2 regions of the Brenneria goodwinii genome follow, and region 2 is predicted to be linked to the other one. Evidence: riboswitches for the same ligand, from Rfam matches in the RefSeq annotation. Region 2 holds a riboswitch; the other holds the start of a gene.
What was found. A riboswitch is a leader RNA that binds a small molecule or an ion and turns the genes downstream of it on or off. The one in region 2 is predicted to bind cobalamin.
Positions count from the first base shown of each region.

Region 1: it holds a riboswitch for cobalamin, as region 2 does, so the genes downstream of both, ACN28R_RS11670 (cobyrinate a,c-diamide synthase) here and btuB (TonB-dependent vitamin B12 receptor BtuB) in region 2, are expected to answer to the same signal.

Region 1 is NZ_CP014137.1:2,611,476-2,627,413, reverse strand. Features, by position in the region: gene ACN28R_RS11740 (YjbH domain-containing protein) at 1-722, shown strand, start outside; gene ACN28R_RS11735 (hypothetical protein) at 765-902, opposite strand; gene licT (BglG family transcription antiterminator LicT) at 1,264-2,091, shown strand; gene ACN28R_RS11725 (DmpA family aminopeptidase) at 2,255-3,355, opposite strand; gene ACN28R_RS11720 (ABC transporter permease) at 3,368-4,210, opposite strand; gene ACN28R_RS11715 (ABC transporter permease) at 4,200-5,120, opposite strand; gene ACN28R_RS11710 (ABC transporter ATP-binding protein) at 5,129-6,250, opposite strand; gene ACN28R_RS11705 (polyamine ABC transporter substrate-binding protein) at 6,390-7,445, opposite strand; gene ACN28R_RS11700 (MurR/RpiR family transcriptional regulator) at 7,639-8,475, shown strand; gene ACN28R_RS11695 (hypothetical protein) at 8,740-8,883, opposite strand; gene ACN28R_RS11690 (hypothetical protein) at 9,048-9,500, shown strand; gene ACN28R_RS11685 (GHMP family kinase ATP-binding protein) at 9,578-10,438, opposite strand; gene cobD (threonine-phosphate decarboxylase CobD) at 10,431-11,504, opposite strand; gene ACN28R_RS11675 (NAD(P)-dependent alcohol dehydrogenase) at 11,588-12,646, opposite strand; cobalamin riboswitch at 13,198-13,408, shown strand; gene ACN28R_RS11670 (cobyrinate a,c-diamide synthase) at 13,643-15,055, shown strand; gene cbiB (adenosylcobinamide-phosphate synthase CbiB) at 15,058-15,938, shown strand, end outside.
Region 2 is NZ_CP014137.1:3,941,812-3,957,749, forward strand. Features, by position in the region: gene tuf (elongation factor Tu) at 1-838, opposite strand, end outside; tRNA gene ACN28R_RS17525 (tRNA-Thr) at 947-1,022, opposite strand; tRNA gene ACN28R_RS17530 (tRNA-Gly) at 1,030-1,104, opposite strand; tRNA gene ACN28R_RS17535 (tRNA-Tyr) at 1,234-1,318, opposite strand; tRNA gene ACN28R_RS17540 (tRNA-Thr) at 1,339-1,414, opposite strand; gene ACN28R_RS17545 (GNAT family N-acetyltransferase) at 1,744-2,292, shown strand; gene coaA (type I pantothenate kinase) at 2,514-3,464, shown strand; gene birA (bifunctional biotin--[acetyl-CoA-carboxylase] ligase/biotin operon repressor BirA) at 3,502-4,461, opposite strand; gene murB (UDP-N-acetylmuramate dehydrogenase) at 4,458-5,495, opposite strand; rRNA gene rrf (5S ribosomal RNA) at 5,679-5,794, opposite strand; rRNA gene ACN28R_RS17570 (23S ribosomal RNA) at 5,902-9,000, opposite strand; tRNA gene ACN28R_RS17575 (tRNA-Glu) at 9,220-9,295, opposite strand; rRNA gene ACN28R_RS17580 (16S ribosomal RNA) at 9,438-10,979, opposite strand; gene murI (glutamate racemase) at 11,352-12,209, opposite strand; gene btuB (TonB-dependent vitamin B12 receptor BtuB) at 12,154-14,034, opposite strand; cobalamin riboswitch at 14,102-14,354, opposite strand; gene trmA (tRNA (uridine(54)-C5)-methyltransferase TrmA) at 14,484-15,587, shown strand; gene ACN28R_RS17600 (YijD family membrane protein) at 15,628-15,938, opposite strand, start outside.

The DNA of each region.
Region 1 (15,938 bases), 1.3 Mb from region 2:
TGGACTATCGCCTGAGCGACCACTGGACGATCGGCGGAACGGCATCCCTGAACCTGTTGGATAACTACGATAAGTTCAACTACACGGCGCCTCCGGCTGATGGCGCGGCATTGCCGCGAGTCAGAACCCGGATCCGGGAATATGTTACGTCTTCCGATCTGATGCTGACCAATTTACAGTTGACGCGCATGGATAATCCGGCGCCGGACTGGTATAGCCAGGTGTACGGCGGCTATCTGGAAATGATGTACGCCGGCGTCGGCTCCGAAGTGCTGTATCGGCCTTACGGGCAAAGCTGGGCGCTTGGCATGGATGTCAACTACGTCAAACAGCGTGACTGGGACAACATGATGAAGACGGCGGATTACGACGTCGTGACCGGCCATTTGACGGCGTACTGGGAACTGCCGTTCGTGGAAGGCGCGGTGGCGAAGGTCAGCGTTGGGCGTTATCTGGCGGGCGACAAAGGGGTGACGCTCGATCTGTCCCGCCGCTTTGACAGCGGTATTGTCGCCGGCGCCTTTGCCACGAAAACAGACGTCAGCTCCAGTGAATATGGCGAAGGCAGCTTTACCAAAGGCTTCTATATCTCCATACCGTTCGATCTGATGCTCTCCGAGCCAACCGTGAAACGCGGTTCCGTCGGTTGGGTGCCGTTAACGCGTGACGGCGGACAAATGCTGCAGCGCCGCACTTCGCTGTATGGCGTTACGGATAACTGATTAAGTCGATCCTACGTACCGCGGTAATTCTCCCCAGGGCCGTTAAATCCGTTTAACGGCCCTGATTTTATGATCCAACGTCGTCATTTCCGTAGGCGAGGATGACGCCAGTCGTACTTGCAAGGCAAAGACCGGGTACTGATTAACGGTGATGTTCATCACATATTGCTCTGTTTGCATTTGAGTTAGCCTTAATTAGCGGATATAACTCCGCAGTAAGGACGTTATTAGGTCGTACCTGAGCGAAACCTGAGACGAGTCATGTTATTACCGACATGGCTCGTCTCAGGTTTTTTTTGTGCCTATTTCCCAGCCGCCCTGCAAAGAAAAGCGAAGTAAGCAACGCCAATGGGACTGATGGCGAACACAACACGGCTCGCCTAAAAAGCACCGGGGCCGGTTGGCGGCGGATCCGTATGGGGTATACGCGGATCATCAAACATAACGGATTATAATTCGTTATAAAGAAGGGAAAGGGCGCTATGATTCTGCCGGCCTTCCTTTTCCTGCAACCGGGCGTGCTGCAAGCCGAGATGACGTGATGAAAGTGAAAAAAATACTGAGTAATAACGCAGTTTTGCTGATGAGGGAGGATCACAAGGAAGTTGTAGCCATTGGTAAAGGGATTGGCTTTGGCAAAAAAGAGGGGGATGACGTTGATCCTCAACGAATCGAAAGTCAGTTTATCAAGAAAACGGACGACATGGCCGACGTTTTGTCGCAGCTGTTGGCGGAAATTCCCGTTGCCTATCTGACGGTGACCCAGCAAATCATTACGCTGGCGCAGCATAAACTGCAACTGAACGTGCAAGACACTCTTTTTCTGGCATTAAGCGATCACATTAATTTTGCGGTGCAGCGTCATAAAAAAGGGCAGATCATCAAAAATGCCCTGTTGTGGGATATAAAACAGTTCTATAGCAGCGAGTATGCGGTAGGGCTGGAAGCGCTGTCGCTGATTCGCTCAAGGCTGGATATCGATTTGCCGGAAGATGAAGCGGGATTTATCGCCCTGCATTTAGCCAATGCCCGCAATAACAGCGACATGCACAGCACCATGCAGAGCGCGGGGATCATTAAAGATATTCTGACCATCCTTAAATATGATCTACATATCCAGTTTGATGAAAACTCGCTGGATTATCATCGCCTTATCACTCATCTCAAGTTCTTTGCCTTACGGTTGCTGAACCGCAGTACGGTCAGCCATGGCGACGACAGCATCTATCAAGGGATCAGGGAGCTGATGCCGCAGGCGTTTTCCTGCGCCATGAAAGTGTATGACTATGTGGAAAAAAACTATAACTGCCAACTGACGACCGATGAGATCATGTTCCTGACCATCCACATTAACCGCCTGCAAAAATAACGCACAACACATCCAGGCCGTAGCCCCTCGTTATTGACGGCCTCTCCCCGGAGTCGGGCGCGTGCTACGACATAGCATGAAAATGGCGGTATTGTGGCGCACGAAACTGTCTCTAAGTCCGCATAAAAATGCGACTAAGAGACAGCTGAAAGGGAGAGAACCATTAAGGAGTGACCGCGGCGGGATTCATGCGTTTAATTACCTCATACAGCGCCTGCGGATCGATCGCTTTACACATCCCCGCGGGTTTTTGCATCGGCGCATCTTCGGCGGCAAGCATCGCGTTGATAACCGCTTCGTGCGTGCAATTTACCGCCGACTGGTAGACTACATCAAAATATTCATCATTCAGATACTGGAACGAGCGGTGCGCCGTTGCGGTCTGCGGCAGGGCATCGGCATTCGCGGTACTGAACGCCAGAAAAATATCGCCGGAATTATTGCCGCCCGGACTCCCGCTTCTGGCAATCCCCAGCGCCGCCCGTCTGGCTAACCGCTGGAGCTGATGAGGCATCATCGGGGCATCCGTCGCCAGCACCACGATGATGGAGCCTCGTTCGCGCAGCATCCCGGACGACGACGATTCCATTAATGTTCCGACGGGAACGCCGAACAGCTCAAACCAATCCTGCTGGCCGTAATTGGCCTGCACCAGAACACCCAGCGTATATTGGCGATCCTCAATAGTAAAACGGCGTGACGAGGTGCCGGTTCCGCCCTTGAAACCATAGCAAATCATGCCGTTGCCGCCGCCCACGTTGCCTTCCTCCGGCGTGCCGGAACGTGCCGAGTTCAGCGCGGCCAACGCGTCATCCTGGGTGACATGCAGCCCGTTGATGTCGTTGATCACGCCATCATAGGTTTCAGCCACCACCGGCATCGCCCAGATATGGTGTTCCTCCCAGGTATCGCGGTACTGGGTCAGCATCCATTTGACGGCCGCCTGATGTACTGTGCCGACAGAGTGGGTGTTGGTCAGACACACCGGCCCGACGAAATAGCCGCCATCCTTTATCCAATGCACCCCCGTCATTTCGCCATTGCCGTTTAACGCATCGTAGCCGGCCCATACCGGCTGCGGTAGCGTTTGGTATCCTCTGGGCAAGATGGCGGTGACGCCGGTCTTGATGCGCTTGCCATCCTGGCTGATGGCATCAAGGGTGCGATAGCCGACCAGCACGCCGTCAACATCGGTGATGGCGTTATATTTTCCTGTCGTACCGGGAAACCGTAATCCCAATTGGCGGGCTCTGAGTTTTGCCATCATGACTTTCCTTTAATTATTTTCATTTCTATTTCTAAGATATAAACCCGCTGCGGCGATTAGCAGCGATACCAAAATCAACAGCGTGGCGATGACATTGATTTCAGGCTTTATTCCGCGCCTGATCATGCCGTATATCTGAACGGGAAGGGTGGTGGCGTCAACGCCGGAGATAAAATAAGTGATAACCAGATCGTCCATGGAAATAATAAACGCCAATAACGCGCCACCAATAATACTGGGTAATAACATCGGTAGCGTAATGCGCCGAAACGTCACCCAGCTGTTTGCGCCCAAATCATAAGAGGCTTCTTCCAGCCGGGTATCCATTCCCGCCAGCCGGGCGCTGACAATCAGAAAAACGTAGCTGCACAAAAAGGTGCAGTGGCCGAGAATAATCGAGGTTCTTCCCAACGGAATACCCGCGTTGACGAAAAATATCAGCAATGCGATGCCTAATATGATATCCGGCATCATCATCGGCATGTATAGCAGGAATCGGTAGAACCCTCTGAGATAGAAACGGTAGCGCATTAACGCCAGTGCGGTCATGGTGCCGATGATCGTCGAAATAACGGTGGTGATCAGCGCGATGATTAAACTGTTCTTTAACGCATTGAGCACCTGATCGGTGGAGTCGATATACAGCGCATTGTCTGCAAGATGATTACTCATGCCGAACAGCGATAAATACCAGTCAAAACTGAATCCCTGCCATATCATCATATTGATGGGATTGGCGTTAAAGGAGTAAATCGCAATCAGAAATATGGGAAGATAAAGAAAAAGAAAGAACAGCACGCCATAGCAATTAAATAGCCATGCCATTATCCGTGAAACAATATTACTCTTCATCGTTCCTCCTGCTTGATATTCCGCCGGCGCCGGCATGGGAATAGCGACTGCTCAGATACAGATAGAGCAACAGCGCGAATAAAACCATCGACATCAGCAACATGGCCAGCGCGGCGCCAAACGGCCAGTTTCTGGCGGAGAGAAACTGTTGTTCGATTAAACTGCCGATCATCACCACCTTTGCGCCCCCCAGCAGCGAGGGCACAATAAAATTGCCGAGGCTGGGGATGAACACCATGATGGAGCCGGAAATCACGCCGGGCAGCGTCAGCGGAAAGATAACCCGGAAGAAGGTTTTAACCCGGTTGGCGCCCAGGTCATAGGAGGCCTCAATCAAATGATGGTCGAGCCGCTCGACGCTGGCGTAAACCGGAAGAAACATAAAGGGGATGTAGATATACGCCATGCCTATTAATACCGCTTGTTCGGTATAGATCAGATCCAGCGGCCGGGCGATTACCCCCATCGTTTGCAACACGGTATTCAGAAACCCGGTCGGGCGCAGAATCAATACCCAGGCGTAGAGGCGAACAATCAGGCTGGCAAAAAAAGGCAAGGTGATAAGGAATAATAAGAAATTACGAATCCTGGGCGATTTGTTTCTTACCCAGAATGCGATCGGATAGCAGATGATCAGAGAAATGACCACGCTCATTAAGGCAATACGAAAGGACGTCAGAATGATTTTCAGATAAAGAATATCAAACTCTTCCTGCGTTCCGTCCGCCCAGCCCAATATGCGGCCATAGTTGTCAGAGTAATAACTCCACTCTACGCCGCCATACATGCCCGGCGTGAGTATGCTGAATACCACCATGATCGCCAGCGGAATAAACAGGCAGATTGCCAACAGCAGGGTCACTGGCGATAACAGCCCGATAAGCGGAATAGATTTTTTCCATTCAGACATGGGAACCCTCAGCGCGGCAACAGATGACAAGCGGTAACGGCATACCAAAGCGTGATGGCATTTCCCGGCGACAGATCGTCTTGGCGTGCGGAATCGGTCAGATGAATCAACGCCTTAATGATGTCTCCCTGCGCGGAATGCAGAATGACCTCGATATCGGTTCCCATAAAAATCACCTGACTGATAACGCCACGGACTTCGGCATAGCGAGTCTGGTCGTCATTCGGTTTTACCAGGTGGAAATGCTGAGGTCGCAATAACAGCCATAACCGCTCCCCCTCCTGACAAGGTTGACGGTCGCTCGCCAGCCAGGATCCTCCCGTTTCACTGGCTAGCAATACTGTTCCGGCCATTTTTTGCCTGACCTCTGCGGCAATCATATTGCCTTCGCCGATAAAGCCGGCCACAAAAGGGTTGGTCGGCGTATGGTAAATCGCCGCCGGCTTATCGTTCTGCTGTATCTTGCCGCCATTCAACACGATGATGCGATCGGACATGGTCAGGGCTTCGTCCTGATCGTGGGTGACGAAAATAAACGAGATACCGAGTTCGGACTGCAGGCGTTTAAGTTCGAGCTGCATACTTTTGCGCAGATTGCGATCCAGCGCGGAGAGCGGTTCGTCCAGCAGCAACAGCGTCGGATGATTAATAATGGCGCGCGCCAGCGCGACGCGTTGCTGCTGACCGCCGGAGAGCTGAGCTGGGCGGCGTTTTTCCATATTCAGCATTCCCACCATTTCCAGCGTTTCCGCCACGCGGCGGTTGCGCTCCTCACGCAATACGCCGCGAATATCCAGGCCGTAACCGACATTATCCGCCACGCTCATATGGGGAAATAGGGCGTAGCTTTGAAACACGGTGTTCACCGGCCGTAAATGCGGCGGTATGTGGTTCATTTTTTTCCCTAAGATCAATAATTCTCCGGCATCCAACTGCTCGAACCCGCTAATGATCCTGAGTAGCGTGGTTTTGCCGCATCCGGATGGGCCAAGCAGTGTGACGAACTCATTGTCTTTTACCGAAAAAGAGAGGTCGTCCAGTGCCTTGACGCTATTGCCTTCAGGGGTTTGGTAATATTTAACGGCCTTGTCAAGCGACACGACGGTACGAAAGTGGTGGTCATGACTCATTGTCTATCCCAAATGCGAAATACCCTGGGGTCGGGTTTGATTAAATGTGGTGCTGAGACGCGCAGTCATGGTCATCTCATGCGCTTTCATTACGCGCATCGAGCCATGCCGGTTCGATGCGCGATGGTGACGCTACGGATTAGTTCGCGCTGCGGAATCGTGTCCAGGTTCTGTCGTACAGGCGCAGATCTTTGCCCAGATCGCCGAATATCTGTAGTTTCTGGCGGATCTCTTCCGGCGGATTGGCTGCCGGATTGTTTTTCAATGCATCGGGGAGTAACGCTACGGCATCGCGGTTTGGCGTGCCGTTCATCTGCTGCGCGGTATTCATCGCCGCAATTTCAGGCTGCAAAAAGAACTCCATAAACTTTTTCGCATTCTCTTTATTCGGCGCGCTGGTCAATACGCACATATTTTCCTGATACATGGTTGCGCCCTCATCAGGAATGACGTACGCCAGATTTTCCGGATCCTGCGACACGTACATCAGCGCGCCGACAAAATAGTGCGCGGCCGCCACGTCGCCGGATTGCACCAGCGGAATACTTTCATAGGTCAATGCGGATATTAATGGCTTGCGCGCGGTTAACCAGTCGGATGCCAGCTTCAGATCGTCCGGATTGGAAGTGTTGACGGACTTGTGGTTAACGATTAAGCCAACGCCCAGCGTTTCGCGCATATCATCGAGCATGATCACCTTTTTCCCTTTCTCGGCTTCGGCGAAGAAATCTTTCCAGGAGGTAATCGGCTTATCGACTTTTTTCTTGTTATAGAAAATGCCGACGGTGCCCCAGGCGTAGGGAAGACAATATTCGCCGGTGGGGTCGCTCTTGGCCCGTAAAAACGCCGGGTCGATATGTTTAAAGTCGGGGGAGAGGTTAATATCCGTACGCGCCAACAGCTTCAGCGCCGCCATGGCGTCCTGCATATGCACGGAAGGAAAGACGATATCGTAGCCGCTGGCCCCGGCCTGTATTTTGGCCAGCATCTCTTCATTACTGCCATAGGTATCGAGTTTTACATTAATGCCGGTTTCCTGGGTAAATCGCGTCAGGACTTCCGGGTTGATGTAGTCCCCCCAGTTATATAGCCGTAACTCACCCGCCGCTTTCGCCGGTAAGCTACTGAATACGCATGATAATACTAACCCGAAAATGATGCCCTTCATCCAACTTAGCCTGTTAATGATGTACATTTTTCTTCTCCGGTGGGTTTGCTATTTAGCCATGGGGACTAAACTGATATGTTGTTTGACAGAATTATGTCTTTTGGGATTACTTTGCAATTAATATGCCAAGGAAAGGATAGGATGGCGGTTTAAGGTATTTTTATGTCACGATATTTATATTTGGTATTTATATACCTTTTTCTATCAATGAGGTAACACTATGCTTGACGCCAGGGTGGAAAAGCTGGAAGGCAATTTGACGCCAGCGGAAAGGACGCTTTGGGCCTATATCAACGCAAATCTTGAGAATATCGCGTTCGAAAATGGTGCAACACTTGCTCAAAAAAGTGGCGTTAGTCCTAATACCGTTAGCCGTTTCTGCCGCCGCTTGGGCTACAAAGGATTAAAGGGACTGAAGGAAGATCTGCGCGATGAGGTAAGAGTAAAGTCATTGCTCAATACCACCTTGCTGGCGCGTGTCGAGCAGCAAAACGACGATTTAACCGTGCATCTCAATAATGAGATAGAGGCGCTGGTTAAATTCTGGGAGCAAATCGGCAGCCAGCACTGGCAGGATATTGTCCAGTGCGTCAGTCAGGCCGAGCATGTTTTTGTCTGTGGTTTTCAGACGATCCGCGGCCTGACGGAGGATTTCGCCAACCGACTGTCGCTGGTGAGAGCCAATGTCGAGTTCCTTGATCTTTATGGCGGCGTATTGGGCGGGTGGATTGATAGTTACGACAAACAGTGCTGTGTCCTGCTCATCGATATCGCTCCCTATGCGGATGCAGGCATCGCCTTTGCCAATGAATGTATTAGGGAAAAAGCCGATCTGGTGGTTTTCACCGATGAGTACGGCATCGCCAAATACATGAATACCCCGCATATTGTCACGATCACCACCAAAACCGGGCTGATACTGGAATCCACCGCCGGATTGGTCAATGCGCTCAACGTTCTGCTGCACTGCGTGGCGGGCCGCAACCGCGATAAGCTGAAACAGCGTCTGGAACGTTTTGAAAGCCGCGTGAAGCGTCTAAACCTCTATCGAACGTAGCCGATCTGAACAGCCTGTTTATACGCGAGCCGGTCGGCACCGCGTTGCCGACCAATAAATATCCTGGAATCAGGAAGTTGTTTTGATTGAATCAAGAATAAGTAGGCTGATGTAACTAGATGTTTATAAGGATATTTTCAGGATGATTCCGCATTGTTTGCTGATTGTTGTACTTTTATTATTCTCTCGTGATATCCCATCAATACTGAGGTAAACATGAGTCGTATATTTAAAATCATTGGGGTGATTACATTAATCACGGCGTTAAGTGGTTGCCTGTTCCCGCCTCCGGGCGGCGGCGGCCATGGCGGTGGTGGTCACGGTGGTGGTCACGGCTTCCAGGATACGCATGACAGTCAGATGGGGCCACGTTAAGTTTTTGCCCGCCATACCAGGAATAAATACCATTCACAGGCAGGTTTCTCCTGCCTGTTTTTTTACTATCCCTTTCCCGCGTTTTCCTTTTTTATGTCGACGCCATTAACGATGCTAACGTAATGATGTTGATGTTATTATTCGCTGCGGTTTTATATTGTGTAAGACAACGGTTGTCCGAATACAGGAATGGAATGATGCAAAAATTACGTTATATACTCGGCCTGGTGGCGATGCTCTCATTGGCGCAGATGGCAGGTATCAGCGGCGCTTACGCAGAAACGCCGCGACCGCCGATTGCCAATATTGTGAAGGCATATCAGGGAACGGAAGGGGCGCAGGTATGGACGTTACGTATTGGCGAGCCAGCGGAGTCACAGGCGTTAGTGCAGATTACCGGCATCGATCATGACTGGAACGGTAAAATCCAGAAGATGAACGTTGAAAAGCTGTCCAATAGTACCCGTTACTGGCTGAACGTGAATAACAACAAGTTTGTCGTACTGATTTTGAATCAGGGTTACGGTGAACTTTACCTGCCGGGTGAAGCGCAACCCGTTCATATCGGCTACAGCAAAGACCTGTCCGATCAGGGGAATGCGCAAGCGTTTCTGACTGACTATTTACAGCAGTCCGCTGGAAATAACTAACGTTCTCACGGCATCCGGGGCGTTCTGCCGCGGATGTTGTCCCGCTGTCACTCCTCGCCGTTCTATGGATATCCCCATCACCGCACGCCGCCGGCGATCATCGGCAACAGATATTGAATAGGGTAATGCCGCGTAATTGCGCGCTGATGTAACTGCCGGTTTATTTTCTCCACATCGTGACGGCGGCGATCGAGCAACAGTCCGACTACGCTGCCGCTGTGCGCCACATTCAAGCCGTAAAGGCCGTTGGCTTCGACCACATCCAGCAACGTGTTAAAGGCCGGTTTGCTGAGCGTCTGTTGGCTGGCAATGGCGCTGAGAGTGCAGGCTTCCCCCAGCCGGTGGCGATTTTGTGTGGCAACCGCCGAGCGGAACAACTGCCAGGCGCGCTCCAGCTCTCCGGCGTGATGCAATAGCGCCTGCCGCCGATCGCGGCGGTGGTAGTCGGCGGTGTCCAGCGTTTGCGGACTTTCCAGCAGCAAGATATCGATGGCCGGCAGCCAGTCGCAGGAAATGGCGGTTTCAGCGGTTTGATGATCAAACAGCGTAAGCTGGCGAAACAGCGTGCTGTCGGTCGGCTCCAGCCGGACGCACAGCGCGGCGAGGGTCGCTTCATCCAGCGTTTCCCCCAGATGGCGGGCGGCAGCCAGCGCGGTAGCGGCGATATCGGCGGTACTGCTGGCCATTCCTTTGGCTACCGGAATGGTAGACGTAAAATCGATGTGCAATCCGCGCGTGGTATCCGCCGGGTGACCGAAATGCGCGACTACCGTTTCCAGCATGCGCCGCATCCGCGGGCGCTCATGCAATCCCGGCTTGCCATCCGTGACCGACACGGTGCTGAACCAGTCTACCGGGCAGGAGATCAGCTTCTCACCGCCGAGGATCCAGCCCTGAATCAGCTCGCCGCAGGAGGCCGGGCACCGCGCCTCAGCCATGGCCGAAAACCTGATGCAGCGCCGTAATCAGCCGTCTGTTGTCGGCGTCGCTTTTGATAGCGACCCGATAATGGCTGGCGGTCAGACCAGGATAGTTGGCGCACGAGCGGATCAGAATATGGTGGGTCAGCAACGCTTGCTGAAGGTCGATTTCCGGTCGCAGACAATGGAGAAAAATATAGTTGGCCGCCGGCTGCCAGACGCGAAGCTCGGGCATGGCGCACAGTTCCTGATAGAGACAGCGCTGCGCCTCGGCCAGCCAGCGGTGCGTCGCCGCGATATAGGCGTGGTCGTCCAGAATAATTTCACCGGCCAGCGCGGCGAACACATTGATGGTCCACGGCTCGCGCGCGCGTTTCATCGCGCTGATGGCGTTCCGATCGCCGCTGACCAGATAACCGAGACGCAGGCCGGGAATGGCGAAAAATTTGGTCAGCGAGCGCAGAATATAAAGCTGAGGGAATGCGGATAGGTACGGGATCAGTCCCGGCGCGTCGGACAGGAAGTCGATAAAGGCTTCATCGACGATCAGCGCGGTTCGCCGCTGCTGGCAACGCTCGGCGATGGCCAGTAGCAACTGGGGATCGGGCATCAGGCCGGTCGGGTTATTGGGGGTGGCGATAAACAGACAGTCATAGTGCGTATCGTCCAGCGCCGCCAGCAGCCGCTCATCGGGCTGAAAGCCGTCCGCTTCCGTCATGGCGTAATCATCAATCACACAGCCGGCCCGCTGTAATGCGCGGCGGTACTCGGTAAATCCCGGCGTCAGCAGCAGCGCCCGGCGTGGTTGAAGATACTGCGCCGCGGCATAGATTAATTCGGTAGCGCCGTTACCGGCGATAATATTGCCGGCTTCACAGCCGTGAACGCGGGCAAGCGCAGCGTGCAGCTCGCGGTATTCCACATCGGGATAACGCTCGGCGCATTCAAGCTGGCTGACTATCGCCGCTTTCAGCGAGTCCGGCATGCCCAGCGGATTGATATTGGCGCTGAAATCGATAATGTCGGTGGCATCCACGCCGATTTTTAATGCCATTTCCAGTATATTGCCGCCGTGTTCGCTCATTACTATCTCGTCTGTTTTTGCTACCTATTACCGGCATCAGAGTACCATAAGCGAGGGGATGGCACTCTGATGCCGTTACAACGTTAGAAGCTCTCTTTCAGAGAAGCCATTTCAATCACAAAGCGGTAATGCACGTCGCTTTTCAGCATACGCTCGTAGGCGGTGTTGATATCCTGCATGTTGATCATCTCAACGTCACAGCTAATGCCGTGTTCGGCGCAGAAATCCAGCATCTCCTGGGTTTCTTGAATACCGCCAATCAGGGATCCGGCAATGGCTTTACGGCCCATGACCAGCGGCGCGCTGTGCACCGTCGGTTCAATCGGCTCAATCAGCCCGACCAGGATCAGCGTGCCGTCACGCGCCAGCGTGGCCAGATAGGGATTGAGATCGTGCTGCATCGGCACCGTATCAAGAATGATATCGAAAGTGTTGGCGGCGATTTTCATTTGCTCGTCATCGGAAGAGATGATCACGCGATCCGCGCCCAGGCGGCGCGCTTCCTGCTCTTTGCCTGGCGAACGGGTGAATAGCGTGACTTCAGCCCCCATGGCTTTGGCAAACTTCAGCCCCATGTGGCCCAGTCCACCCAGACCGACAACGGCGACTTTATCGCTCGGTCCGACATTCCAGTGGCGCAGCGGCGAGTAGGTGGTGATCCCGGCGCACAGCAACGGCGCGGCGGATTTCATATCCAGCTTATCGGATAGGCGAAGCACGAATTTATCGGAAACGACGATCCGCTCGGAATAACCGCCGAAGGTCGGCAGGCCATCGTGACGGTCGACCGCGCCGTAGGTCAGAGTCATACCTTCTTCACAATACTGTTCCAGGCCGTCTTCACAGGCGTCACACTGCTGACAGGAATCCACCATGCAGCCGACGCCGGCCCAGTCGCCTTCTTTAAATCGCGTGACTGATTTACCCACGCCAACGACCTTGCCGATGATTTCATGTCCGGGGACGATGGGGTAATGGCTGTTTTTCCATTCGTTGCGCGCCATATGGATGTCGGAATGGCACACGCCGCAATAAACAATATCGATGACCACATCATCTTCTCGCGGATCTCTGCGGACAAACTGATGTGGGACTAACGGGCTGGCGGCATCAAGCGCAGCAAAACCACGTATATTCTGCATTCTATTTTCCTCTCCATTTATTGCACGACATCAAGGGATTGAATCCTGGATTCAGTATGATGCATATCTTGGCTAATGTGGGTATGAATTTGTGATATGTCTCATCGGCATGGTGGGGCGGCATAACGCATGATGACAAAATTTTGCTATTTGACTTTTATCATACCGGCACTGAATAGTGCGGATTTTCGCGATGAAGAGAACAATAATTTGTTATTCCTGCGCGAAAATAAGCATCGCTAAACGATAAAGTTCACCATTTTTTTTGGCATGAAAGGGCTATATTGAGTTTGACGATAAACGTGGTCTTACGGTTTTCATCCTTGTGCACACCACCATCGTCGACCGTCAGCCACCACTGTCATCTGCGCCAACCACCACGCGTCAGTAGGCGGGGATCGCCTGTTGAAACCGTGGACGGTCATTGACTGATTCCCGCCTACGCGGCAATGACGGGGTTAGGGAAGATGACGATGAACAGTTTATTTAAAAAGATATAGCAGGCATATAAACGCTAATGCGGTGTAAATAAAAAGTTAAAAATGAAATAACCATTGTATCGCTGTCAGGTAAGAATCTTTTCAAATGATTCTGCTGGGAAGGGGGTGAGAATCCCCCGCAGCCCCCGCTGCTGTGATGCCGACAAATCCGTATCCCCGATGGATTGCAAAAATGAAGGGGAGAGCCACTGATCGTAAGATTGGGAAGGCGCGGAGGAGGATGACGCTAAGCCAGAAGACCGACCTGACAAGCTATACCCGTCATACTTCAAGTTGCGGGTGCGTTGGCTTTCCTTGCTCACCCCAGTCACTTACTGGTGTAAGCTCCCGGGGATTCGCTGCGTCGCCGCCTTCCTGCAACTCGAATTATTTAGGGTATGTATATATTCAACTCCTTCGGTGGGAAGCGGGTTGTCATCCGATGCGTGCGTCAGCAATGCTGGCTGCGCGTACTCTTTTGACACTGCATATCCCGGCCGAAACGTCGGGATTTTTTATGTCAGGCTGCAGTGAAAAAAAACCGCATAAGCGCGGGACGGATAAAAAAGCCTTTGTGATCGCCGGTACCGGCAGCGGCTGCGGCAAAACCACCGTCACGCTGGGGATCCTGCGGGCGTTGATGCGGCGCGGGCTTGCCGTCCAGCCCTTCAAGGTCGGGCCGGATTATTTGGATAGCGGCTGGCACAGCGCGGTATGCGGCGTGGCCTCCCGCAATCTGGACGCCTTTATGCTGCCGCCGGCAACGCTGAACGGTTTATATCGCCAGCACATGCGCCATGCCGATGTGGCGGTGATCGAAGGGGTGATGGGGCTGTACGACGGTTACGGCACCGATCCGGACTATTGCAGCACGGCGGCGATGGCGAAGCAGCTGGGGTGCCCGGTGATTTTGCTGGTGGACGGCAAAGCGGTATCGACGTCGGTGGCGGCCACCGTGATGGGCTTCTGCCGTTTCGATCCGGCGGTGAACATCGCGGGCGTGATTGTTAATCGCGTCAGTTCGGCGCAGCACTACGCGCTTATTCGCCATGCCATTGAACACTATTGCGGCGTTCCGGTGCTGGGGCGGCTGCCGGTCATGGAAGAGGTGACCTTGCCTTCCCGTCACCTCGGTCTGATCCCGGCGCAGGAACAGGCTAATGACGATCTCCGCTGGCGGCAACTGGCCCGGCAGGTGGAAGAAACCATTGAGGTAGACCGTCTGCTGGCGCTATGCGGCAACACGGTATTCCCCGCCGGCGAGGCGCCCGCGCTGCCCGCGCCTGAGCTGGCCGACGGCCTGACGCTGGCGTTAGCCGATGACGAAGCCTTCAATTTTTACTACCCGGATAATCTGGATCTGCTGGAGCAGGCCGGGGTGCGTATCCAGCGTTTCAGTCCGCTTTACGACCAGCAGCTTCCCGACTGTCAGATGATTTATATCGGCGGCGGCTATCCGGAAATCTACGCGCCGCAGCTGGCGGCCAATACCGCGATGCACCGCGCCCTGCATCGGGCGCACCAGCGCCGGATCCCGCTATATGCCGAATGCGGCGGCCTGATGTATCTGGGAACGGGGCTGACCACGCTCGACGGACAGCGTCATACCATGACCGGTATTCTGCCCGGCGAAAGCCGGATGGGAAAACGGCTGACCCGCTTTGGCTATTGTCAGGCGCGGGCGAAGCAGGACACGCTGCTGGCGGCGGCGGGTGAAACCCTGCGCGGGCACGAGTTCCATTACTCCGATTTTTCCACGTCGCTATCTCCCGTCTTCGACTGCGCCAAATCCCGCGACGGCGCCGTGATCCAACAATGGCAGGGCGGCTATCAGCTCGATCAGACCTATGCCGGCTATCTGCATATTCATTTCGCCCAGCGTCCCGGCGTGCTCGATCGCTGGCTTTCCGCCGCCAGGAGGCCGCTATGACCTTGACGCCGGCGGCCTGGCTCGTCGCTTTTTTACTTGATTATTGGCTGGGCGATCCTCCGCACTGGCCGCACCCGGTACGCTGGATCGGCAATCTGATCGCCTGGCTGCAACGGGGCATTCGCGCCTGCTGCCGCAGCGAGCGAGCGCTTAAGCTGGGCGGCGGATTGCTGTGGCTGGCCGTGGTGGGCATCACCTGGGGAGTCAACTGGGGCGTTTTGGCGCTGCTGACGGCGATCCATCCGTGGCTCGGCTGGCTGGCGGAAGTGTGGATGATCTACACCTGTCTGGCGGGGCGTTGCCTGAGCGACGCGGCGCTGGCGGTTCATCAGGCATTGCGGCAGAGCACGTTGGAGGAAAGCCGTCGACAGCTCTCATGGATCGTCGGGCGCGATACCTCGCAGCTTGAGAGACCGCAAATCACCCGGGCGGTGGTGGAAACCGTGGCGGAGAACAGCATCGATGGGGTGATTGCGCCGCTGTTTTTCCTGCTGATCGGCGGCGCGCCGTTGGCGATGGCCTACAAAGCGGTGAATACCCTGGATTCGATGGTGGGTTACAAAAATTCGAAATACCGGTCGATCGGCTATGTTTCCGCAAGGATGGACGACCTGGCGAACTATGTCCCCGCCCGGTTGGGATGGTTGCTGCTGAGCGCCGCCGCCTGGCTGCTAAAGGACGATTATCGGCAGGCGTGGCGCATCGGCTGGCGCGATCGTTACCAGCACGCCAGCCCCAACTGCGCCTGGTCGGAAGCCACGGTGGCGGGGGCGCTGGGGGTGCGGCTTGGCGGGCCGAACAACTATTTTGGCGAGCGGGTAGAAAAACCCTGGATTGGCGATGAACGCCGGGAAATTACCCTGAGCGATATCCCGCGCAGCAT
Region 2 (15,938 bases):
GCAGCAGTACACCCACGTTCTCGCCCGCACGGCCTTCGTCCAGCAGTTTGCGGAACATTTCAACGCCGGTGCAGGTAGTTTTCGTGGTGTCTTTGATACCAACGATTTCAACTTCTTCACCAACCTTGATGATACCGCGCTCTACACGACCGGTAACAACCGTACCACGACCAGAGATGGAGAATACGTCTTCGATCGGCAGCAGGAACGGCTTGTCGATGGCACGTTCTGGTTCCGGGATGTAAGTATCCAGGGCTTCAGCCAGTTCGATGATTTTCGCTTCCCACTCTGCATCGCCTTCCAACGCTTTCAGCGCGGAACCACGAATGATAGGGGTATCATCGCCCGGGAATTCGTACTGAGACAGCAGTTCACGCACTTCCATCTCAACCAGTTCCAGCAGTTCTTCATCATCAACCATGTCGCATTTGTTCAGGAACACGATGATGTAAGGAACGCCAACCTGACGACCCAGCAGGATGTGCTCACGAGTCTGCGGCATCGGGCCGTCAGTCGCGGCAACAACCAGGATCGCGCCGTCCATCTGCGCAGCACCGGTGATCATGTTTTTCACATAGTCGGCGTGTCCCGGGCAGTCAACGTGTGCGTAGTGACGGGTCGGGGTATCGTATTCAACGTGAGAGGTGTTGATGGTGATACCACGCGCTTTTTCTTCCGGTGCGTTATCGATCTGATCGAATGCACGGGCAGCACCGCCGTAGGTTTTAGCCAGAACGGAAGTGATCGCTGCAGTCAGCGTTGTTTTACCATGGTCAACGTGGCCGATAGTACCGACGTTAACGTGCGGTTTTGTACGTTCAAATTTTTCTTTAGACATCGATTGTCCCTCTAAGACACGGATAAATCGGTGGTATCACCACATCAACCAAGCATTTGCTTGCTGAATTTTTTAACAGAAAGAAAATCAGGAGGAAGAATAAAGAAGTGGTGCTGATAGGCAGATTCGAACTGCCGACCTCACCCTTACCAAGGGTGCGCTCTACCAACTGAGCTATATCAGCACATCTTTGGAGCGGGCAGTGGGAATCGAACCCACATCATCAGCTTGGAAGGCTGAGGTAATAGCCATTATACGATGCCCGCATCCTGGAACTCGGCTACCTGATTTTTCTGTAGATTTTGAAATTGGAAAATAAAACCATTTTCCGCATTCTCCGATCCGGCTTAGTGCTGCATACCGTATCGATTTTATCCTGTCGCCAGGATTGAATTTGGTGGTGGGGGAAGGATTCGAACCTTCGAAGTCTGTGACGGCAGATTTACAGTCTGCTCCCTTTGGCCGCTCGGGAACCCCACCTGATTGCGCACTTAACTTAATGGTGCCGGCTGCCGGAATCGAACTGGCGACCTACTGATTACAAGTCAGTTGCTCTACCTACTGAGCTAAGCCGGCATCAAGTGCTGCGCATTCTAGGTAGACCGAACGGCCTATGCAACAAAAAAATCGCATAAAATGCACTATCGCTTAGATTTTATCCAAATTTGAACACGGATCTACAGCGGCGGCAATAATTCGCACAAAGAAACACCAGGTCTGGCATGTATCAAATCCCCGAACAATGAAATTTCTAACGACTCAGTTGCACCAAAAATGTGACGTTTGCCCCGCTAGAAGGCATTTTTTCATGGCTGAACCTGACGTTTCACGTATCCAGTAGTAATCGCAGATTGGAACGAATCTTGCTTAAAAATGTATATGTCCCACCTGCCAGGAGACTCATCATGAAAATCGTATCCCTTAATGTCGCCACGTTGCCGGTCTATCGTGGCGAGCTTGCTAATCTGCTAATAGATGCGGTCGCCAAGGGCGCCTCGGTCGGATATCAGGCGCCGTTATCGCATGAAGAAGCGGAAAGTTATTTCCACAGCCTACGTCCATCATTAGCGAAGGGAGAACGTATCCTGTGGATTGCCCGCGACATCGAAGGCGTTATCGGCACCGTACAATTAGAGCTTTGTCAAAAAACAAACGGGCAGAACAGGGCCGAAATTCAAAAGCTACTGGTGCATAGCCGGGCGAGAAGAATGGGGATCGGCAGGCAACTGATGCAAACGCTGGAAAAAGCCGCCTTACAGCAACAGCGTGGATTACTTTATTTGGATACCCAGGCTGGTTCGCCTGCGGAAATGTTTTACCGCTCATTGGGATATCGCTATTTAGGCGAACTTCCTGATTATGCCAGCACGCCCGATGGTTATTATCATCCCACAGCGATCTATTACAAACGCCTCTTCGCCGTGAATCATGTCGGACGGGCCATTGCCAGCTAATCTCCGGCCCGATGCCTCTTTGTTTCATATCGGCATCGGGTATCAAATTGTTTTTCTCTTCTTTTTTTTACTCGCAAAGTGTTAACCTGCTCATAATCCAAATTTTTATACGAAGAAAGAGTTCTATGCCCTGAGCCAGGCTGATTATACTATGTAGCTCGTTTAGCTTAGGTGGGCTAGAGTCCCCTTTCTTACCTGTACAAGCAGGCAGAATTAGACTTATGAGAAATAGAGAGCAACCTTTGGCTACACCATATCTGCAGTTTGATCGCCGTCAATGGGCCGCTTTGCGCGATTCTGTTCCATTAACGCTGACGGAAGAAGAAATAGTTAAACTTAAAGGGATTAACGAAGATCTATCCTTGGATGAAGTCGCTGAAATTTATCTGCCTTTATCCCGACTGCTTAACTTCTATATCAGTTCAAACCTGCGCCGCCAGGCGGTTTTAGAACAGTTTTTGGGAACGGATGGTCAAAAGATCCCTTATATCATCGGTATTGCCGGCAGCGTAGCCGTGGGTAAAAGCACCACGGCTCGCGTTTTACAGGCATTGCTCAGCCGCTGGCCGGAACATCGCAGCGTAGAGTTGATCACAACGGACGGCTTTCTGCATCCAAATAAGGTATTAAAAGATCGCGATCTAATGAAGAAAAAAGGCTTTCCGCAGTCTTACGATATGCATAGCCTGGTAAAATTCGTGTCTGATATTAAATCAGGCGCCCCGGAAGTCACGGCTCCAACCTATTCGCATCTTATTTATGACATTATTCCCAATCATCATAAAATATTACAACAACCTGATATTTTAATATTGGAAGGTTTGAATGTATTACAAAGCGGCATGGATTACCCTCATGATCCGCACAGAGTTTTCGTCTCTGATTTTGTCGATTTTTCAATTTATGTCGATGCGCCAGAAGATCTATTAAAAATCTGGTATATCAATAGGTTTCTAAAATTCAGACAAGGGGCGTTCTCAGACCCCAGCTCATATTTTCATAACTACGCAAAGCTACCAGAACAAGAAGCGATCGATATTGCTTCTCAACTTTGGCGAGAGATAAATGGTCTTAATTTAAAACAAAATATTCTACCCACTCGCGAGCGCGCTAGTCTTATTATGACAAAAAGCGCTAATCATGCCGTGGAACGAGTCCGCTTAAGAAAATAAATATCGACTTATAATAAGGGGATCGTCTCCCCTTATTTTACAAACCTCTTAACGAGATCTCGCCACCGATATATGGTGTGATTTCACCATCGCTTTCCAGCAATAATGCGCCTTGTTGATCGATACCTCTATCAACTCCATGTATTTCTCTATTGCCGATAATCAACTTAACAGGTCGGTTGAAATAATTGTCCAATTGTTCCCAGCGGGAAATAAATGGCGACAGTCCTTGTTGTTCAAACATAGCCAGCGCATGTCTTAGCTCTGAAATCAACGTAGCGGCCAGAATGTTACGATCGACTGAGATCCCAGCCTCCTGAAGATTTATCCATCCCTGATTAATCACATTATCTGCCGGTTCACGCATCCGTAAATTAATACCGACACCAATCACCAGGTGCGCCGCATCACCGGTTTTTCCCGTAAGCTCGACCAGAATTCCGGCCAGCTTGCGATCGTTCAGATACAGATCGTTAGGCCATTTTACACGAACATCTTCTGCACCAAGCTTATGCAGCACCTCGGACATGACTATCCCAATAACCAGACTTACGCCAATAGCGGCGGCCGGGCCTTGCTCCAGGCGCCAATACAATGATAAATAAAGATTCGCGCCAAAGGGAGAGAACCATTGTCGCCCCCGGCGCCCGCGCCCTGAGTGCTGATACTCAGCAATACAGGCATCACCGGAGGACAGAGAATTCAATCTATCTAGAATATATTGGTTGGTCGAATCAACCACCGGTAAAACGGTAACTCCCCCTTCCGGTAGCGCGCTAAAGATCTTTTCTTCATTCAGTAATTGCATCGGTGCGGGTAAACAATATCCTTTGCCGGTGACGGTAAAAATATCGATGCCCCACTCACGTAGCGTCTGAATATGTTTATTAATCGCCGCACGGCTCATTCCCATCATTTCACCCAGGACTTCCCCTGAATAAAAGCCACCGTCAGACAGAATATTAATTAATTTGAGAGGAACCTTAATATCCCTCATGACAATACCTCGACAGCATTTACCTCTCCCCGTGCGGCGATAAAACGAACTTCCGGCTCCAGCCAAATGCCAAATCGATCAGCGACTCGATTGCGGATATGGCGAGCCAAATTAACAACATCAAGGTTCGTTGCATTACCTTGATTAATCAATACTAACGCCTGCTGGCTATGCACCGCAGCCCCCCCGACCTGAAAACCTTTCAGATGGCACTGGTCTATCAACCATCCCGCAGCTAGCTTAACCTGACCGTCAGGCTGCAAGTAATGGGGAGCGTTTGGATAGGTTTTCAGGATATCGGCGGCATTGCCGGCCGGAATAACAGGATTTTTAAAGAAGCTTCCCGCATTCCCAGTCACTGCGGGATCTGGCAGTTTACTGCTCCGCATATGGCAAACCATGTCAAATATTTTCTGAGGTGTTACCGTTGTCGGATCCAGTTTATTCAAATCGCCATAACCCAACACCGGGCGCCAGTTTTTATTCAAATATAAACCAACGGCAATAATGGCAAATCCGTCCCGGTATTGATGTTTGAATATGCTTTCCCGATAACCAAATTGACATTCGGCAGCAGTAAGGCGCTTTATCGTTCCGTGGGTCAAATCCAATAGATCGACATACTCACAGACGTCCTTTAACTCTACGCCATAAGCGCCAATGTTCTGAATAGGCGCGGAGCCAACACATCCTGGAATCAAAGCCAGATTTTCTAAACCGGCCATTCCCAACGTGAGCGAATGCTGAACCAGATAGTGCCAATTTTCGCCCGAACCAACATGCAGATGCCAACCATCAGTATCTTCCTTAACGCTGATACCCTTAAGCCGGTTAAGCAGAACAGCTCCGGAAAAGTCTTCGAGAAAGAGGACATTACTTCCTTCCCCTAATAGAAGAATAGGGCTATGTGATAAGCGGGCCGTTCGCCACCCGTCAATTAATTTTTCTTGTGTATCCGCGACTATGACTTGCGACGCGAAAACAGGTAATGCGAAGGTATGATACGGTTTTAGCGATATGACACTATTCGTCATAGTATGAGTACTCTTTAGATCAGATATTCCATAGTCTACCTGATCCAGAACGGATATTTGCGCGGTTTTATCTTAATAACGAATGTGTAGTACAACGTCCGTTGAAGCGTTTTTATTCCATCTGCAACGTTCAGACGCAAAAAAGCCCCATGCTTGCGCATGAGGCTTCTTTACGTGTTTGATGCCTGGCAGTTCCCTACTCTCACATGGGGAGACCCCACACTACCATCGGCGCTTCGGCGTTTCACTTCTGAGTTCGGCATGGGGTCAGGTGGGACCACCGCGCTATCGCCGCCAGGCAAATTCTGTTTTATCCCAACCGTCGCAGTTTTCTCTGCAACCATCAGAACCAATCTTTGAACAAGCTAAAATATCTTCGTCGTCTCTAAAACACCTTCGGTGTTGTAAGGTTAAGCCTCTCGGGTCATTAGTACCGGTTAGCTCAACGCATCGCTGCGCTTACACACCCGGCCTATCTACGTCGTCGTCTTCAACGGCCCTTTAGGGGACTCAAGGTCCCAGGGAAGACTCATCTCGAGGCAAGTTTCCCGCTTAGATGCTTTCAGCGGTTATCTCTTCCGCACTTAGCTACCGGGCAATGCAATTGGCATCACAACCCGTACACCAGTGGTGCGTTCACTCCGGTCCTCTCGTACTAGGAGCAACCCCTCTCAATCTTCCAACGCCCACGGCAGATAGGGACCGAACTGTCTCACGACGTTCTAAACCCAGCTCGCGTACCACTTTAAATGGCGAACAGCCATACCCTTGGGACCTACTTCAGCCCCAGGATGTGATGAGCCGACATCGAGGTGCCAAACACCGCCGTCGATATGAACTCTTGGGCGGTATCAGCCTGTTATCCCCGGAGTACCTTTTATCCGTTGAGCGATGGCCCTTCCATGCAGAACCACCGGATCACTAAGACCTGCTTTCGCACCTGCTCGAGCCGTCACTCTCGCAGTCAAGCTAGCTTATGCCTTTGCACTAACCTCCTGATGTCCGACCAGGATTAGCTAACCTTCGTGCTCCTCCGTTACTCTTTGGGAGGAGACCGCCCCAGTCAAACTACCCACCAGACACTGTCCGCAACCCCGCTCAGGGGCCCACGTTAGAACATCAAACATTAAAGGGTGGTATTTCAAGGTTGGCTCCACGCAGACTGGCGTCCACGCTTCAAAGCCTCCCACCTATCCTACACATCAAGGCTCAAGGTTCAGTGTCAAGCTATAGTAAAGGTTCACGGGGTCTTTCCGTCTTGCCGCGGGTACACTGCATCTTCACAGCGAGTTCAATTTCACTGAGTCTCGGGTGGAGACAGCCTGGCCATCATTACGCCATTCGTGCAGGTCGGAACTTACCCGACAAGGAATTTCGCTACCTTAGGACCGTTATAGTTACGGCCGCCGTTTACCGGGGCTTCGATCAAGAGCTTCGCCCGAAAGCTTACCCCATCAATTAACCTTCCGGCACCGGGCAGGCGTCACACCGTATACGTCCACTTTCGTGTTTGCACAGTGCTGTGTTTTTATTAAACAGTTGCAGCCAGCTGGTATCTGCGACTGGTCTCAGCTCCGTCCGCAAGGGACTTCACCAAATCCAGCGTGCCTTCTCCCGAAGTTACGGCACCATTTTGCCTAGTTCCTTCACCCGAGTTCTCTCAAGCGCCTGAGTATTCTCTACCTGACCACCTGTGTCGGTTTGGGGTACGATTGATTGTTACCTGGTGCTTAGAGGCTTTTCCTGGAAGCGTAGCATCGGTTACTTCATCACCGTAGTGACTCGTCATCACGCCTCAGTGTTAACAGTGTTCCGGATTTACCAAAAACACCCACCTGCACGCTTAAACCGGGACAACCGTCGCCCGGCCAACCTAGCTTTCTCCGTCCCCCCTTCGCAGTAACAACCAGTACAGGAATATTAACCTGTTTCCCATCGACTACGCCTTTCGGCCTCGCCTTAGGGGTCGACTCACCCTGCCCCGATTAACGTTGGACAGGAACCCTTGGTCTTCCGGCGTGCGGGTTTTTCACCCGCATTATCGTTACTTATGTCAGCATTCGCACTTCTGATACCTCCAGCAACCCTCACAGGCCACCTTCAACGGCTTACAGAACGCTCCCCTACCCAACGAACGTATCCCTAAGCCAACTCGACTTTGTAAAACGCATTGATGTCGCTTCGCGCCATCAATCGTCATTCCACATCGCCAAATTGTCTTGGGTGATACGTTCGCTGCCGCAGCTTCGGTGCATGGTTTAGCCCCGTTACATCTTCCGCGCAGGCCGACTCGACCAGTGAGCTATTACGCTTTCTTTAAATGATGGCTGCTTCTAAGCCAACATCCTGGCTGTCTGGGCCTTCCCACATCGTTTCCCACTTAACCATGACTTTGGGACCTTAGCTGGCGGTCTGGGTTGTTTCCCTCTTCACGACGGACGTTAGCACCCGCCGTGTGTCTCCCGTGATAACATTCTTCGGTATTCGCAGTTTGCATCGAGTTGGTAAGTCGGGATGACCCCCTAGTCGAAACAGTGCTCTACCCCCGAAGATGAATTCACGAGGCGCTACCTAAATAGCTTTCGGGGAGAACCAGCTATCTCCCGGTTTGATTGGCCTTTCACCCCCAGCCACAAGTCATCCGCTAATTTTTCAACATTAGTCGGTTCGGTCCTCCAGTTAGTGTTACCCAACCTTCAACCTGCCCATGGCTAGATCACCGGGTTTCGGGTCTATACCCTGCAACTTAACGCCCAGTTAAGACTCGGTTTCCCTGCGGCTCCCCTATTCGGTTAACCTTGCTACAGAATATAAGTCGCTGACCCATTATACAAAAGGTACGCAGTCACCCCACCCCAAAACACTCACTGCTTGTTTTGTGTGTTGCTCATCGCAAAAAACGCGATGACAACCGTCACCTCGACATCCGCATTGCCTTTCGGCCCGGAAGTGTTTTGGTGGTGGGGCTCCCACTGCTTGTACGTACACGGTTTCAGGTTCTATTTCACTCCCCTCGCCGGGGTTCTTTTCGCCTTTCCCTCACGGTACTGGTTCACTATCGGTCAGTCAGGAGTATTTAGCCTTGGAGGATGGTCCCCCCATCTTCAGACAGGATATCTCGTGTCCCGCCCTACTCATCGAGCTCACAACCTGTGCATCTTCGTGTACGGGACTCTCACCCTTTGTTGTGCGACTTTCCAGACGCTTCCACTGACACACAAGCTGATGCAGACTCTGGGCTCCTCCCCGTTCGCTCGCCGCTACTGGGGGAATCTCGGTTGATTTCTTTTCCTCGGGGTACTGAGATGTTTCAGTTCCCCCGGTTCGCCTCATCACACTATGTATTCATGTGATGATAATGTGTCGAAACACACTGGGTTTCCCCATTCGGGTATCGTCGGGTGTAACGGTTCATATCACCTTACCGACGCTTTTCGCAGATTAGCACGCCCTTCATCGCCTCTGACTGCCTAGGCATCCACCGTGTACGCTTAGTCGCTTAACCTCACAACCCGAAGGTGTCTTTCGACATCTCGCGCTGCGATTATTTGAGAGACTCTGATACAGCCAAATCACATCTCAGTACTACACGGAGAGATATGTTTAGCCGCATCGTTTCAAATTTCAGCTTGTTCCAGATTGTTAAAGAGCAATATCTTAAACACGACTCGGTAAAGTCATCTTTAAGATATTCGGTGATAATGTCTTTCACTCATTATCGGTATGGCGTCCCCAAGGGGATTCGAACCCCTGTTACAGCCGTGAAAGGGCAGTGTCCTAGGCCTCTAGACGATGGGGACACGAAATCCGACTAAACCTCAGGCTTAATCGTTCCGCATCAGCATGAGTCCAGGACTCATTACATCAACAGGTGCGCTTGCTCATTATTTTTCATCAGACAATCTGTGTGGACACTGCACATTACCTATATCAGGCTTTTGGTAAGGAGGTGATCCAACCGCAGGTTCCCCTACGGTTACCTTGTTACGACTTCACCCCAGTCATGAATCACAAAGTGGTAAGCGCCCCCCCGAAGGTTAAGCTACCTACTTCTTTTGCAACCCACTCCCATGGTGTGACGGGCGGTGTGTACAAGGCCCGGGAACGTATTCACCGTAGCATTCTGATCTACGATTACTAGCGATTCCGACTTCATGGAGTCGAGTTGCAGACTCCAATCCGGACTACGACGCACTTTATGAGGTCCGCTTACTCTCGCGAGGTCGCTTCTCTTTGTATGCGCCATTGTAGCACGTGTGTAGCCCTACTCGTAAGGGCCATGATGACTTGACGTCATCCCCACCTTCCTCCGGTTTATCACCGGCAGTCTCCTTTGAGTTCCCGACCGAATCGCTGGCAACAAAGGATAAGGGTTGCGCTCGTTGCGGGACTTAACCCAACATTTCACAACACGAGCTGACGACAGCCATGCAGCACCTGTCTCAGAGTTCCCGAAGGCACATTCGCATCTCTGCAAACTTCTCTGGATGTCAAGAGTAGGTAAGGTTCTTCGCGTTGCATCGAATTAAACCACATGCTCCACCGCTTGTGCGGGCCCCCGTCAATTCATTTGAGTTTTAACCTTGCGGCCGTACTCCCCAGGCGGTCGACTTAACGCGTTAGCTCCGGAAGCCACGGTTCAAGACCACAGCCTCCAAGTCGACATCGTTTACGGCGTGGACTACCAGGGTATCTAATCCTGTTTGCTCCCCACGCTTTCGCACCTGAGCGTCAGTCTTCGTCCAGGGGGCCGCCTTCGCCACCGGTATTCCTCCAGATCTCTACGCATTTCACCGCTACACCTGGAATTCTACCCCCCTCTACGAGACTCTAGCCTGCCAGTCTTGAATGCAGTTCCCAGGTTAAGCCCGGGGATTTCACATCCAACTTAACAGACCGCCTGCGTGCGCTTTACGCCCAGTCATTCCGATTAACGCTTGCACCCTCCGTATTACCGCGGCTGCTGGCACGGAGTTAGCCGGTGCTTCTTCTGCGGGTAACGTCAATGAATAAGGTTATTAACCCTACTCCCTTCCTCCCCGCTGAAAGTACTTTACAACCCGAAGGCCTTCTTCATACACGCGGCATGGCTGCATCAGGGTTTCCCCCATTGTGCAATATTCCCCACTGCTGCCTCCCGTAGGAGTCTGGACCGTGTCTCAGTTCCAGTGTGGCTGGTCATCCTCTCAGACCAGCTAGGGATCGTCGCCTAGGTGGGCCCTTACCCCGCCTACTAGCTAATCCCATCTGGGTTCATCCGATGGTGTGAGGCCCTAAGGTCCCCCACTTTGGTCTTGCGACGTTATGCGGTATTAGCTACCGTTTCCAGTAGTTATCCCCCTCCATCAGGCAGATCCCCAGACTTTACTCACCCGTCCGCCGCTCGCCGGCAAAGAAGCAAGCTTCTTCCCGCTGCCGCTCGACTTGCATGTGTTAGGCCTGCCGCCAGCGTTCAATCTGAGCCATGATCAAACTCTTCAATTTAAGATTTGTTTGATTCGCTAAGTTAATAGCTGTGCTCAAAGAATTAGTAACTGTTTATTCGTAATGAATTTACTGCTAGTCACTCTTCAAGACTTTTTTATATCGTTAGCCGATACGGTCTTGTGAGTGCCCACACAGATTGTCTGATTAAATTGTTAAAGAGCAGCGCCACATTAACCTGTGGCGCGGGCGGCATATACTATGCTTTTCCGCTGTGAAGTCAAGTGATTATTGCCTGACTTCCGACTCGCCGCACAACCGCGCAAGCGCTGTTGCCGGGTCAGTGGGAGCGCATTATAGGGACTTCTCGGCGGCTGACAAGCGCTAAATGCAAAAAAATCATCAAGCGCTTATTATTTACCCATTGGATCATTAAAGCGGTAGTTTTTCCAGCGATGCAAACCCGTAACGCTGCAATACCGGCCAAAGAGTGGCCACTTCGGGCGTTATCGTCAGACAATAGACCAGATTCTTTTCCGTAGAGACAGGCGCTTGCTCAAGATTAGCGATAAGCCATGCCGTTCTCCTGGCGATAGCCGCCCCCGAATCAACCAGACGAGTACCGCTTGGCAGCGCCGAATGTAGCTCATCCGCCAATAGAGGGAAATGCGTGCATCCGAGTACGACGGTGTCGGGCGGTTCCGGTAGTCGTAACCACGGGCGCAAGACTTTTTGCAGATCTTCAGTGCTAATGTTTTCCCCTTGCAGCTTTGCTTCCGCCAGTTCAACCAACTCGGAAGAGCCCAGCAACAATATCTGGCAGTCGTTGGCAAAGCGGGCGATAAGCTCATGCGTATAAGGCCGTTGTACGGTGGCGCGCGTGGCCAACAGCCCGACGACGCCATTGCGCGTCAGCTTGGCGGCAGGTTTAACCGCCGGCACCACGCCCACCACGGGGAAAGTAAAGCGCTCACGCAGCGCCGGGAGGGAAATAGTGCTGGCGGTATTACAGGCAATTACCACCAGCGCCAACCGGTGGCGCTGCTGAATTGCCGTAACAATTTTAAGAACGCGTTCGATAATAAACTGCTGAGGCTTTTCGCCGTAAGGAAATGCTTCATTGTCGAACGCATAGATATAGTGAAGATCCGGCAATAGTTGCCGGATTTCATCATAAACAGACAACCCGCCTACGCCGGAATCAAACACCAGCACGGTAGGACGGGCTGGCAGGTCAGAAAGTATAGCTTCCGGTGAGATAGTATTCTCGCCCTGCCGTACGGTAGCCATATGCCGTCTCATAATCTTTATCAAACAGGTTGGCGATTCTACCACGAACCGTTAGCTGGGGGGTTACAGGATATGAGGCGGAAAAGTCGACCGTGCTGTAGCTCGGTAAGCGGCGGGTATTCTGCGCATTGTCGAAACGTTTTCCCACATACTGATAGCTAAGATCGAAATCGATGTCATACAACGTCCAATCCAGTTGATATTTAACCTGCTGTTTAGCACGACGGGCCAATACTTTGTCATCCTCATCATTGCGGGCATCAAGATAGCCTAAGGTCATTTGATGACTCAAAATACCGGTATCAAATGACCCAGTCCATTCAAGGCCTTTCATCGTCGCGGCTTTAACATTGTAATATTTCCCTGTATTCGTAGCAGAGGCATATTCATAATTGATCAGATTATCAATTTTGTTGATATAAGCGGACAAACGCCAATTCAGCGGCCCGGTCAGTCCCTCAAGCCCAGCTTCCCATTGTTTTGACTCTTCTGGCTTCAGATTTTCATTCGAGGTGATGTCAAAACGTTTTTGTCCATATAGCTGGCCCAATGTTGGCGCCTGAAATCCAGTGCCATAGGAAAGCGTGACACGATAATCGGGTATAAATGTCCATCCAGCGGCTACCTGCCAGGTTCCATGGTTTCCAAACTGTTCGTTATCATCTCCACGAGCGGAGCCTTCTAATGTTACCGCGCCATACTGCTGCTGCGTGGTGATATAAGCGCCAGTATTATCTTGTTTGTAGCTGTTCGTCTCCCGTGCACCCGAATTTAAACTCACACCTTCGGAAGTCAGCTTTTGCCGTTTCCAATCAATACCCGCGCTGAGCGTACCGGAAGCAATGGTAAAAGTATTTCCCCATTGCACATTACGCTGCTCCATGTCGTCCTGAGAATTATCCGCCCCATAGCGCCCCTGGGTACTGACATAGTTAAGTACACTGTATTTTTGATAGCCAGCTATCAATTGAGAGGCATATATTCCCTGAGAAAAACGCAAACCAGTACTGTAGGTATGATTATAAATTTGTTGCTCATCTCCCCCGCCTGAATATCCCGCATCATAGTCACTATTCGCGCCATAGCCGTAGCCGCGCAAGAACCCTGAAAAACGCTCATCAAATTTATGTTCAACACCAGCCCAAAATGATTTATTCCGCCAACCGTCTTTATCCCCATCAACGCGATAAGCCGAATTGGGCTGGACATTAAAGCCGTTGGTGTCTTGATAAGCGCCGGCCAGCGTGATGTTTGTATTATCGGCTATCGTATGACGGACACTGCCGCCATATTCCTGATAATGGTTGGAACCCACGCCGGCACGAAGGTTGGTACTGTCGCTATCAGTCTGAGTAATGATGTTAATCACACCACCAATTGCATCGGCGCCATAAACAGCAGAACGAGGCCCGCGAATAAATTCAATGCGTTGTACGAGAGAAATCGGTATCTGGTTGAAATCACTATCACCTGTAATACCGGGCTTCGCTACAGGGACACCGTCAATCAAAATCAGAGTATGACGCGCTTCCGAACCACGAATAAACATCGACGCACTTTGCCCCAACCCGCCGTTCTGCGCGATATCCACCCCCGGCAACCGACGCATGACTTCTAATACATTTTTTGCCTGCCAGCGGTCGATGTCTTCGCGGGTAACGACATCCATTGGCGCCAGCACGGTGGAAACGGGTTGGGGAAAGCGGCTTGCCGTAACCGTGATATCATCGTCACGTTCTGGCGATGAATCCGTATTGTCTTGCGCCCAGACGGGAAAGGCCGTGACAGAAAACGCTGTCGACAGCAATATTTTTTTATTAAGCATGTATCAAGCATCCAAACGATATAGAGGATGCCGCATTACCATGATGAATAGCACGCGATGATCATGGTCACTGCGACGTATACCGGCAGGTCTTCGGGCTTGGGGCCGCTGTCACGCTGATTGCCGAAACATCGTTTGTAATAACCATGATTCGTAACAACTGTTCGTAACAACAAAGAACGATGACTTCCCATCTTTAACAAGACAGTGTCTGCATAATGCTATCGTTCAGACTACCCTTACCGCTGCGCGTCAGCTCCAGATTCACACTGGATTCCCTTTTAACTTGTAATAAAAGGCCGGATTTTCATGCTACGATCGCCTGAATCGGAGGTCTATCCCCTTGTTTCATTACAGAGTAATAACATGGAAAAATTGGACTTCCCGACCGGATTACCTGGAATTCCGGCCAATATAGCCATTTTTGATGCCGTACAGATGAGAAAACCATGACGCCAGAGAACCTGCCAATCGAACAATACGACAACCAGCTAGCACAAAAAACAGAACGTCTTAGTAACATGATGGCATCATTTAATGCGCCCAAACCTGCTGTTTTTCGTTCTCCCGTAAGCCATTACCGCATGCGTGCAGAGTTTCGTATCTGGCACGACGGCGACGACCTTTACCACATCATGTTCGATCAACAGACCAAGCAGCGTATTCGTGTCGATCGGTTTCCGGCAGCCAGCGAGTTGATAAACCGACTGATGCCTGCATTGATTGCCGCTTTGCGGCCCAATCCTATCCTGCGTCGTAAACTGTTTCAGATTGATTATCTTTCCACGTTAAGCGGTGAGGTGGTGGTTTCTCTGCTGTATCACCGGGCATTGGATGATGAATGGCGGCAGCATGCCAGCGCGCTGCGCGATGAACTGCGTACGCAGGGGTTTCAATTGCAACTGATTGGCCGCGCAACCAAAACCAAGATTTGTCTGGATCGGGATTACGTTGATGAATGTCTGCCCGTCGCCGGGCGCGATATGATCTATCGGCAGGTTGAAAACAGCTTCACTCAACCCAACGCCGCCATGAACATAAACATGCTGGAATGGGCGCTGGACGCGACAAAAGACTCCGTGGGAGATTTGCTGGAACTATACTGCGGCAACGGAAATTTCTCACTGGCGCTGGCGCGCAATTTTGATCGTGTGCTGGCGACCGAAATCGCCAAACCGTCGGTCGCCGCCGCGCAATACAATATTGCCGCCAATCACATTGATAACGTGCAAATTATTCGTATGTCGGCGGAAGAGTTTACGCAGGCCATGAATGGCGTTCGTCAGTTTAAGCGCTTACAGGGCATTGATTTACAGGACTACCGCTGCGAAACCATTTTCGTCGATCCGCCGCGTAGCGGCCTGGACACGGAAACGGTCAAGCTGGTACAGGCTTATCCGCGTATTATCTATATTTCCTGCAACCCGGAAACGCTGCGCCATAATCTGGAAACGCTGACCGAAACCCATCAAATCAGCCGCCTGGCGCTGTTTGACCAATTCCCCTACACCCATCATATGGAATGCGGCGTGCTGCTTGAGAAACGCCGGTAATCATGCGAGAACGCAGGCGATCTTTATCGCCTGCCATACGTCATACCTCCGGGGCGTCATCCTGTTTGGCCGCTCCCCGGGCTCTTAGTTTGAAACCAATCCAGAGCACCAACGCCACGCATAGAATTGAGGGCACAAAATTTGAGCCGATATCGGGATACTCAACGCGCACGATCGCGCTGTAGAGCAACAGCCCCAGCAGAAAACAGGCGGCCACCAGCAGAGGAGTCTCTTCTGACATGCTGTGGCTCATATAACGCTGGTGAAGGCAATAGACGGATAAAATCAGCGCGATGATAGGAAATATCGAAAACGGAACCAGGGCGCTAAACAACGCTGAAAATGAACCGT